DNA from 3 places in the Agrobacterium sp. 22-221-1 genome. Region 2 is predicted to be linked to each of the others. Evidence: predicted binding sites of a transcription regulator. Region 2 holds the regulator's gene; each other region holds the start of a gene.
The links. Region 2 encodes PhoB, which activates phosphate uptake and scavenging genes when phosphate is short. Its sites were predicted from a motif close to TGTCATNNANCTGTCAT; they were not measured.
Positions count from the first base shown of each region.

Region 1 (3,276 bases), on a different contig from region 2:
AACGGCCCGCCTCGTAGGGACCGTGTCCTTGCAGGGTGACGGCGAAGAGGAAGAGCGGGTTGCGGGCCTGCTCGGCCGTCGCCATGATCTCGTCCATCAGCGCGTCGTCGGAGGCGAAGTTGCCGCGTTTTTCCATGGCTGGCAGCGTCTCTTCGGAGCGGAATTCCTCGAAGCCGAAGTTTTTGTAGACCTGCTTGCGGTTCCAGAACCATTCCTGGAACGGGTGCATGGCGATGGCGGAATAACCTTCGCCACGGAAGAAGCTGGCGAGCGAGGGCACCGGGCGGCGGATATATTGCTGATAGGGAATGCTGCCATAGGGCAGGAAGGCGTTGGAAAAGCCGGTCAGCGCCTCGAATTCCACATTCGCCGTCATGCCGCCGAATTCCGGGGAAAAGATATTGCCGGACTGTTTGGCGCGGATCGTCGGCATGGGATCGGCGGAGAGCTTCACATTTTCCAGCCGCGTCGGATCCCACAGCGATTCGCTCATCAGCATGATGACATCGGGGTAATCGCCCTTGTTGGCGGCGAAGGCGGCGGGCTCGGAGGTCAGGTCGGCAATGGTGTTTTCGCCGTAACCCTGCGGCGCCGAGACATTGGCCATCGGAATATTGAAGGCGAAGGCCATCAGGAAGCCGTTATGGCGGTAATTTTCCTGCTGATCCCACATCATCGGAATGATGTTGAGGCGATCGCGCACCCAGGAATAATGCGAATAGTCCATAAGCGAGGCAAGGCCGGCAAGAAGCGGCAGCGCCAGCGCGAGACCGGCGGCGCGTTCGCGCCAGCTCAAGCCCGGTGAATGGCGGCGCGCCAGCAGCCACAGCGCTGCGAGAGCGGCAATCGTGGCGCAGATGCCGAGGGCGACGAGTGCTGCCGTCATCGGCTGGGCCTTCAGCATTGTCGGCAGAAGCTCGAGAATCTGGCGGCCGAACAGCAGGTCGGAGGGGTAAAGCGGATCGGAAAGATAGGTCTGTTTCTGTGCCGAAATCAGCCCCGTCAGCGCGCAGAGCGGCGCAAGCGCGATCAGCGACAGGTAACGCCTGCCAAGAAGTGCATCCAGCGCCACGAGAAGGGCAAGCACGGCGGCAATGGTGGTCATGCCGGGGCGGGCGGAGGAGGTGAGGAAAGCGCCGACATCGTTCAGCGAACCGCGGGCGATCCACTCCAGCGCCACGACCAGCACGACGGACGCGACCGTCAGATTGGCAAGCGGATAGGCGATGCCCGAAAGCTTGGAAAGGCTCCTTGTCCATGCAGGCGAAAAGACGAAACCAGCCTTTTCGGAAGCCGTTGTTTTTGGCGCCGAATCTCTCAAACCCATACTCCGGTATTGCAGGCGGCACGGCCGATCCGGGGAGGTGAATCGGGTGTCGCAAAAGTGTCATGTAACTGTCACATAAGCGCGATGAACGCGACATGAACTTTGAAGAGTCTGGCCGGCGCGGCGATAACCTTAGCGTGAACGCGCGCGGCCGAAGCGTAACGGACGCCGCCATGCAATTGCCGCGTTGCGGAGCGGGCACGGGCGCGGTATTGAAAAGCCATGAGCGACAGACACGATATCCAGAACCATCTCCGGATTGCCGTCGGGCAGTTCAATCCCACCGTTGGCGACGTGGCGGGCAATCTCGCCAGGGCGCGCGAGGCAAGGGCCGATGCGGCGACGCAGGGTGCCGATCTTCTGCTTTTGACCGAGCTGTTCATATCCGGCTATCCGCCGGAAGATCTGGTGCTGAAACCGGCTTTCCTGAAAGCATGCTTGAAGGCCGTGGAAGAGCTGGCGGCGGAAACCGCCGATGGCGGGCCGGGCATCGTCATCGGTTTTCCGCGACAGGGTGAGACGGGACGGCACAATTCCGTGGCGCTTCTGGATGGCGGCAAGATCATCGCGCTGCGCGACAAGATCGACCTGCCGAATTACGGCGAGTTCGACGAAAAGCGTGTTTTCTCGGAGGGCTCAATTTCCGGTCCCTATAATTTCCGTGGGGTCAGGATCGGCATTCCGATCTGCGAGGAAATCTGGAACGATATGGGTGTCTGCGAGACGCTCGCCGAAAGCGGGGCGGAAATCCTGCTGGTGCCGAACGGTTCGCCCTATTATCGCGGCAAGCTGGATGTGCGCCATCAGGTGGCGCTGCGGCAGGTTATCGAAAGCGGCCTGCCGCTCGTCTTCGCCAACCAGTTGGGTGGGCAGGACGAGCTGGTGTTCGACGGCGCAAGCTTCGGCTTTAATGCCGATACGACGCTCGCTTTCCAGATGAGCCAGTTCGAGGCCACACTTGCCGTCACCGACTGGAAACGCACGGCAGACGGCTGGCATTGCGACAGCGGACCTTTCTCGAAGATTCCCGAAGGCGAGGAGGCGGACTATCGAGCCTGCATGCTGGGCTTCCGCGATTACGTCAACAAGAACGGTTTCAAGAGCGTGGTTCTCGGCCTTTCCGGCGGCATCGATTCGGCCATCTGTGCCGCCCTTGCCGTCGATGCGCTGGGCGAGGAGCGGGTGCGCTGCATCATGCTGCCTTACCGTTATACATCGGAAGAATCGCTGAAGGACGCGGCCGATTGCGCCAAGGCGCTGGGCTGCCGTTACGATATCGTGCCGATTTCAGAGCCGGTGGAAGGATTCCTCTCGGCGCTTTCCGATCTCTTCGAGGGCACGGAAGAGGGCATTACCGAGGAAAACCTGCAGAGCCGCACGCGCGGCACCATTTTGATGGCCGTCTCGAACAAGTTCGGCTCCATGGTGGTGACGACGGGCAACAAGTCGGAAATGTCGGTGGGTTATGCCACGCTTTATGGCGACATGAATGGTGGTTTCAACCCCATCAAGGACCTCTACAAGATGCAGGTCTATGCCATTTCCAGCTGGCGCAACGGTAATGTGCCGCCGGGCGCGCTCGGCCCTTCCGGCGAGGTGATCCCCGCCAATATCATTTCCAAGGCGCCCTCGGCCGAATTGCGCCCCAACCAGACCGACCAGGATTCGCTGCCGCCCTATCCGGTGCTGGACGATATTCTGGAATGCCTCGTCGAGAAGGAAATGTCGGTCGAGGAAATTCTGGCGCGCGGCCATGATGTGGCGACGGTGCACCGGGTGGAGCATCTGCTTTATCTCGCCGAATACAAGCGCCGGCAATCGGCGCCGGGCGTGAAGATCACCAAGAAGAATTTTGGGCGTGACCGGCGTTATCCGATCACCAACCGGTTCCGGGATCGGTGATTAAACAGGTAGCGCGGGTAGGGAGATGTTTTGCCCGGCGTTGCCGT
Region 1 is NZ_JBNWCL010000025.1:7,753-11,028, reverse strand. Features, by position in the region: gene ACQZ5N_RS24380 (LTA synthase family protein) at 1-1,327, opposite strand, end outside; gene ACQZ5N_RS24375 (NAD+ synthase) at 1,550-3,229, shown strand.
Region 1: a site for PhoB is predicted at 1,386-1,402, ahead of ACQZ5N_RS24380 (LTA synthase family protein). Genes of this name have one in related genera too.

Region 2 (3,276 bases):
GTCGGCATGGTGTTCCAGAAGCCGAACCCCTTCCCGAAGTCGATCTACGAAAACATTTCCTACGGTCCGCGCATCCACGGTCTCGGCCGCAACAAGGCGGATATGGACCAGATCGTCGAGCAGAGCCTGCAGAAGGCGGGTCTCTGGAACGAGGTTAAGGATCGTCTGCACGAATCCGGCACCGGTCTTTCCGGCGGTCAGCAGCAGCGTCTGTGCATCGCACGCGCGGTTGCCGTCAGCCCGGAAGTGATCCTGATGGACGAGCCCTGCTCGGCTCTCGACCCGATTGCGACCGCAAAGGTCGAAGAATTGATCCACGAGCTGCGCACCAATTACACCATCGTCATCGTCACGCACTCCATGCAGCAGGCGGCGCGTGTTTCCCAGCGCACGGCCATGTTCCATCTTGGTCATCTTGTCGAGGAAAACGAAACCGACAAGATGTTCACCAATCCGGACGACCAGCGCACGCAGGATTACATCATGGGCCGCTTCGGCTGATCCCGGCCGACGCTTTATCGAAACCGAACAAGACTGGTGCTTCTGCCGTGCCCGCTTCCGGGTACGCGCATGCAGGCCAAGCCGGAGGACTAGACCATGACACAGACAACGACCCATTCGCACATCGTTTCCGTTTATGACGATGAATTGAAGTTTCTGACTCGCCGCATCGCCGAAATGGGCGGTCTTGCGGAGCAGATGTGCGCCGACGCCGTGCGTGCGCTCGTCAATTCCGATGCCGCGCTTGCCCAGAAGGTCATTTCCGACGATGCGATCCTCGACCACGCCGAGCGCGAGATCGGCGACAAGGCCATCGTAACCATCGCCAAACGCCAGCCGATGGCGGCCGACCTTCGCGAGATCATCGGCACCCTGCGTATCGCCGCTGACCTTGAGCGCGTCGGCGACCTTGGCAAGAACACCGCCAAGCGCGTCATCGCGGTTGCCGGCACCGGCGTGCCGCGCAAGCTCGCCCGCGGCATCGAGCACCTGTCGGAACTGGCGCTGGTACAGCTCAAGGAAGTGCTGGACGTCTATTCCACGCGTTCCGCCGAGAAGGCCAATGCCATTCGCGAGCGCGACGAGGAAATCGACGCCATGTACACGTCGCTCTTCCGTGAGCTTTTGACCTACATGATGGAAGATCCGCGCAATATCACCACCTGCACGCATCTTCTGTTCTGCGCCAAGAACATCGAGCGTATCGGCGACCACGCCACCAATATCGCCGAGACGATCTATTACATGACCACCGGCAGCCAGCCGGAAGGCGAGCGTCCGAAGGACGACAGTTCCAACACCCTCGGTTCGGTGACCGAGTAACAGACAGGCAGCGGCTTGCGGAGTTAGTATATGGTGCCCAAGATTGCAGTTGTGGAAGACGAGGAAGCGCTGAGCGTCCTGCTTCGTTACAATCTCGAGGCTGAGGGATATGACGTCGACACGATACCCCGTGGAGACGAGGCAGAAATCAGGCTGCAGGAGCGTATTCCGGACCTTCTTATCCTGGATTGGATGCTTCCCGGCGTTTCCGGTATCGAACTGTGCCGTCGGCTCAGGATGCGGCCGGAAACCGAGCGCCTGCCCATCATCATGCTGACGGCGCGCGGCGAGGAAAGCGAAAGGGTTCGCGGTCTTGCCACCGGCGCCGACGATTATGTCGTCAAGCCGTTCTCGACGCCGGAACTCATGGCCCGCGTCAAGGCGATGCTGCGCCGGGCCCGCCCCGAGGTTCTGTCTTCGGTGCTGAAATGCGGGGATATCGAACTGGATCGCGAGACCCATCGCGTTCACCGCAAGAGCCGCGAAGTGCGCCTCGGCCCGACGGAATTCCGCCTGCTGGAATTCCTGATGACCTCTCCCGGCCGGGTGTTTTCCCGCTCACAATTGCTGGATGGCGTCTGGGGTCACGATATCTATGTGGATGAGCGCACCGTCGACGTGCATGTCGGACGCCTGCGCAAGGCGCTCAATTTTTCGCATATGCAGGATGTCATCCGCACCGTGCGCGGCGCCGGATATTCAATGGAAGCCTGAGAAAACCGAAACCGATGGTTTCACCTGGGATAAATTCCCCAAAAATCAGAAGGCCCGAGACCGGAACGGTGTCGGGCCTTTCGATTTTGAACCTTCCGCAAACGCGTATCCTTGTTCTTTTGAAGGTGACAGACGGTCTGCTGAAAGCCGGATTGCGCGGTGAAACCTGACAGGAGGAAGGGCGCGGCACGTCGCCGACAAATTCAGAACATTTGCCGCAAGGGCGCATCGCGGTTTTACATCCGGAGAATGCGCGAGAACAGGGATTGGGAGCGCCTCTTAGACAGCGTGCGCTCTATTCCGGAACCACCTTGCGTTTTGCCATAAAAAAACGGGCCCGAAGGCCCGTAGTTTTTGAGTGTCGAATGCGTGCCGCAACACTCAAGCCTTGCGACGCTCGCTTACCGGCTGGTAGGCAAGCTTTGCATGGAACTTGCAATAGGGCGAAGATTCCAGTGCTTCACAACCGCAGAAATGGAAATCATCCTTCAGCGGATCGCCGACCGGCCACTTGCAGGTGCGCTCCGTCAGTTCCGTCAGCGTCAGGCGGCGGGAAATCGGTGTAACGACATTTTTGGAGGGAACGTAATCGAGAACTTCGGCAGTCTCGATATCGATCTCCTCGTGCAGCGCCGTCGCCGCGCTCGAACGGTTCAAGGCGCGTGCAGGTGCTGCGCTGACGCGGGTCGCGAAATTCGTCGCGCGCGGGGCAGGGGCGGCGGTGCGCTTGGGCGCGGAACGCGCCGACGTAACCGGGCCGCCGGCCTTCACGCGTCCCGGCAGGTTGAGGCGATGGACCTTGCCGATGACGGCATTGCGGCTCACACCGCCCAGCTGTGCTGCTATCTGGCTGGCGCTAAGCCCCTCGGACCACAATTTCTTGAGTTTTTCGACCCGTTCGTCTGTCCAGTTCATGCCGCTTCTCCGCTTGTCGCGTATAATGTCGGCAGAATCCTTCTCCGCCTCGCGGGCGTGCCGCGAGCGTGGTTTCTGCCTGATTTTTGGTGACTAGTTCCGCCGCAATGCAGTCTAGTAATTAGCGATTAACCTAGTGCCACGCAGACTCCGTGGCAAGAGTCGTGGGAATCATCTCGAATCGATTTTCCGGTTTTCCCCAACTTGCTGGCGAGTTGAGTCTGAAAGGCAACACCTTGGGCCTCGTCTGCCGCCACCTACTAGGGCTTGAGAAGCCCGGGAAACGCGGACTTTTGTTGACATCGGCAGGCGAAGTGACAATAG
Region 2 is NZ_JBNWCL010000026.1:37,713-40,988, forward strand. Features, by position in the region: gene pstB (phosphate ABC transporter ATP-binding protein PstB) at 1-501, shown strand, start outside; gene phoU (phosphate signaling complex protein PhoU) at 598-1,323, shown strand; gene phoB (phosphate regulon transcriptional regulator PhoB) at 1,354-2,037, shown strand; gene ACQZ5N_RS24825 (GcrA family cell cycle regulator) at 2,419-2,952, opposite strand.

Region 3 (3,276 bases), on a different contig from region 2:
CAGCGCGAACAGGGCCTGATGTTCCGCAAGAGCATGCCGCTTGAAAACGGCATGCTGTTCGATTTCGGTGAGCCGCGTGACGTCGCCATGTGGATGCGGAACACGCTTATTCCGCTCGACATGCTTTTCATTGGCCGTGACGGCCGCATTACCCATATTCACGAAAACGCGGTTCCGCGTTCGGAAGCGATCATCAGCTCCCGCGGGCCTGTAAAATTTGTGCTTGAACTGAATGGCGGCACTGCGAAGCGCTATGGCATCAAGCCGGGCGATATGGTTCGCAGCGCGCAAATCGGCAACCGGAAATGACGTTGCCGCGTTATTGCGTCTGAATGAGCCGGACGAGCTTTCGCCCGGCTGGCGCAATATTCAGTAGACCGGCTCGATATGGCTCAGAATCCGGCAATTGGAAATGGAAGCGGCAAGGTTGATGGCGATGTCGATCGCCTCGACCGAATCGGCGGTGCCTTCCAGATAGATCACATCATTTTCGACAGTTGCGGAAATACGCGACTTCTCGAGACCCGATTCGAAAGCCAGAGCCGACGTGATTGCCTGGCATACGCCGGCCATGCGGTCTCCGAAGAAGCTTTCCTGAATGCCTGACAAATTGAACATATGCGTTCTCCTTCTTATGGACATAACAACGCCCTGAGGGCGGTTTTGTTCATCTCCGGTTCATCTATTTGTTCATCTTCCATTCATCTTGGAAAATTGGAACCCCCTGATCGATCACATTTTAGGTGATCGGGAACCATTTCGTGAGGCGGGCATTTCGCGCATGGGAGAATGAAAGACCTTCAAGGCAGGTAAAACAGGGAGGAGAATGACATGCTGATTAACAGAACGGAGCCGTGTCACCACGCCTCGTGGATGAAGCCGGTGGCGATCCATCTGCCGCTGTGCGTCGCCGTGGAAATCTACAGCCCGCTGGTGGCGCTGGACATGCTGATGTACCGTTGGCCCGAGGAACACGGGCCGGAATATGAAGAGGCACGCAGGAACTGCCTCGATGCCATCGCCGGCAGATGCGACATCGAGAAAGCACGGGAATCGTTTCTTGTCGCAAGCAGTCATGCCCATATCCTGAACGTCCATTAAAATTCATCGACCGTCATGACGATTGGGCCCTTCTATGCGGAGGGCTTTTTCTTTTGCGCGCGGCGTCTGCGACGCTTCCATGCACGGCGCAGCCTGCACACCGGCCGATGATGACATGTAACTGTCACGCAAACGTTATAATCGGCAGAGACGAATTCCATGGAATCGATTGGCGCGCAGACCGCCAAAAGCTTGGGAGTGGAACTGGCCAGCATGGAAACTGTCTTTGCCCTTTGCGCAATTCTGCTCCTCGGCTTCAATCTTCTCGGCATCGTTCTGGCCGGCTGGCGACTGACGAGACGGGACGCGGAAAACGATCTTGTCCGGCAAAAGCCGCCTGTCTCGCTCGTGGTACCGCTGCGCGGCGTGGAGAACTTCACGCCCCTGACGCTGTCGCGCGCCTTCGAACTCAACTGGCCCGATTATGAGCTGCTGTTCTGCGTCGCCGATGAATTCGATCCGGTGATCGAGGAAGTTCGCAAAGCGCAAGCCGCCTTCCCCTCGGTTTCCATGCAATTGCTCATCGGCGATGACCGCATCAGCGCCAATCCGAAACTGAACAATTGCGTCAAGGGCTGGCGGGCCGCCCGGCATGAGTGGGTGATTCTGGCCGATTCGAACGTGCTGATGCCGAAATCCTATATTGCGACCATGATGTCGGCCTGGCGGCAGGATAGCGGGCTGGTCTGCTCGCCGCCGCTCGGATCAAGGCCTGCGGGTTTCTGGGCGCATGTGGAATGCGCCTTCCTCAACGGCTCGCAGGGCCGCTGGCAATATGCGGCGGAAGCCATCGGCATGGGCTTCGCGCAGGGCAAGTCGATGTTGTGGAACAAGCCGTTTCTGGAAGGCAATGGCGGCATTCGCGCGCTGGCCGCTGAAATCGCCGAAGACGCCGCTTCGACGAAGCTGGTGCGAAGCGTCGGCCGCAAGGTGCATCTGGTCTGCGCCCCCTTCGAACAGCCGCTCGGCCAGCGCCATGCCGGCGAGATCTGGTCGCGCCAGACCCGCTGGGCGCGGTTGCGACGCGTGACCTTCCCGCAATATTTCGCGCCTGAAATCCTCACCGGCGCGCTTCCCCCGCTCCTCTTCGCGCTCGCCGCCGCCGCCATGATGGATGTAAACCTCGCCGCAACCGCCTTTGCCGTCCTCGCCCTCATGTATGTGCCGGAACTTGCGCTCGCGGCCCTCAACCGCTGGCCGATATCGCTCCATACGCTGCCGGCGATGATCGCCCGCGACATGATCATGCCTGTCGTCTGGGCGCGAAGCTGGATCGGCAGCGCGGTGGCGTGGCGCGGCAATGTCATGACGATCGGCACGGCGGAGAGCACTCTGGCCGGTCCGTCCGCGGAATAAATCACGGCTATTTGGAAGAAGTTACGCCGGAAAGCTGATGTTTTGCTTTAAAATGGTCGGAGTGGAGAGATTCGAACTCCCGACCCTCTGGTCCCAAACCAGATGCGCTACCAGACTGCGCTACACTCCGCCGAGGCGATGGCTGGGGAATACACGGTTCACCCGCAGTCCGCAACAGGGAAATTCATCTTTGTTCAGCCACGGCCCGCATGAGCAAAACGTAACCTCGAAACGATGGCGCAGGATCGGACGGCAAGGGGATAATCGTCTTGACTCTCACCTGAAGTCAGTCCATTTCAAATTCAACGTTCCTGACACGATTTGGTTATTCTATTCAGGTACGTGATGAATAATTCGGGGTGTTTCGCCCCACTGTCCAACCGGAGCAGTTTCGACATGTCTGCGAAGATTTACCGCCCTGCAAAAACCGCCATGCAATCCGGCAAGGCGAAGACCAATGTCTGGGTTCTGGAATTCGACGCCGAGGTTCCGCGCAAGATCGATCCGATCATGGGCTACACCTCCAGTTCCGACATGAAGCAGCAGCTCAAGCTGACATTCGAGACGCAGGAACAGGCCGAAGCCTATGCCCAGCGCAAGGGCATCGAATACCGCGTCATCCAGCCGAAGGAAGCAACCCGCAAGGTCGTTTCCTACACCGACAATTTCCGTTTCAACCGCACCCAGCCCTGGACGCACTGAAACACAACGATCAAAGTTATTGCCGGAGTATCGATTGCCCGGCATGACGGCCCCTTAGCTCAACTGGATAGAGCAACTGCCTTCTAAGCAGTAGGTCGCAGGTTCGAGTCCTGCAGG
Region 3 is NZ_JBNWCL010000022.1:4,342-7,617, reverse strand. Features, by position in the region: gene ACQZ5N_RS23280 (DUF192 domain-containing protein) at 1-309, shown strand, start outside; gene ACQZ5N_RS23275 (BON domain-containing protein) at 370-618, opposite strand; gene ACQZ5N_RS23270 (DUF982 domain-containing protein) at 832-1,101, shown strand; gene ACQZ5N_RS23265 (ceramide glucosyltransferase) at 1,315-2,457, shown strand; tRNA gene ACQZ5N_RS23260 (tRNA-Pro) at 2,511-2,587, opposite strand; gene ACQZ5N_RS23255 (ETC complex I subunit) at 2,854-3,159, shown strand; tRNA gene ACQZ5N_RS23250 (tRNA-Arg) at 3,208-3,276, shown strand, end outside.
Region 3: a site for PhoB is predicted at 1,213-1,229, ahead of ACQZ5N_RS23265 (ceramide glucosyltransferase). Genes of this name have one in related genera too.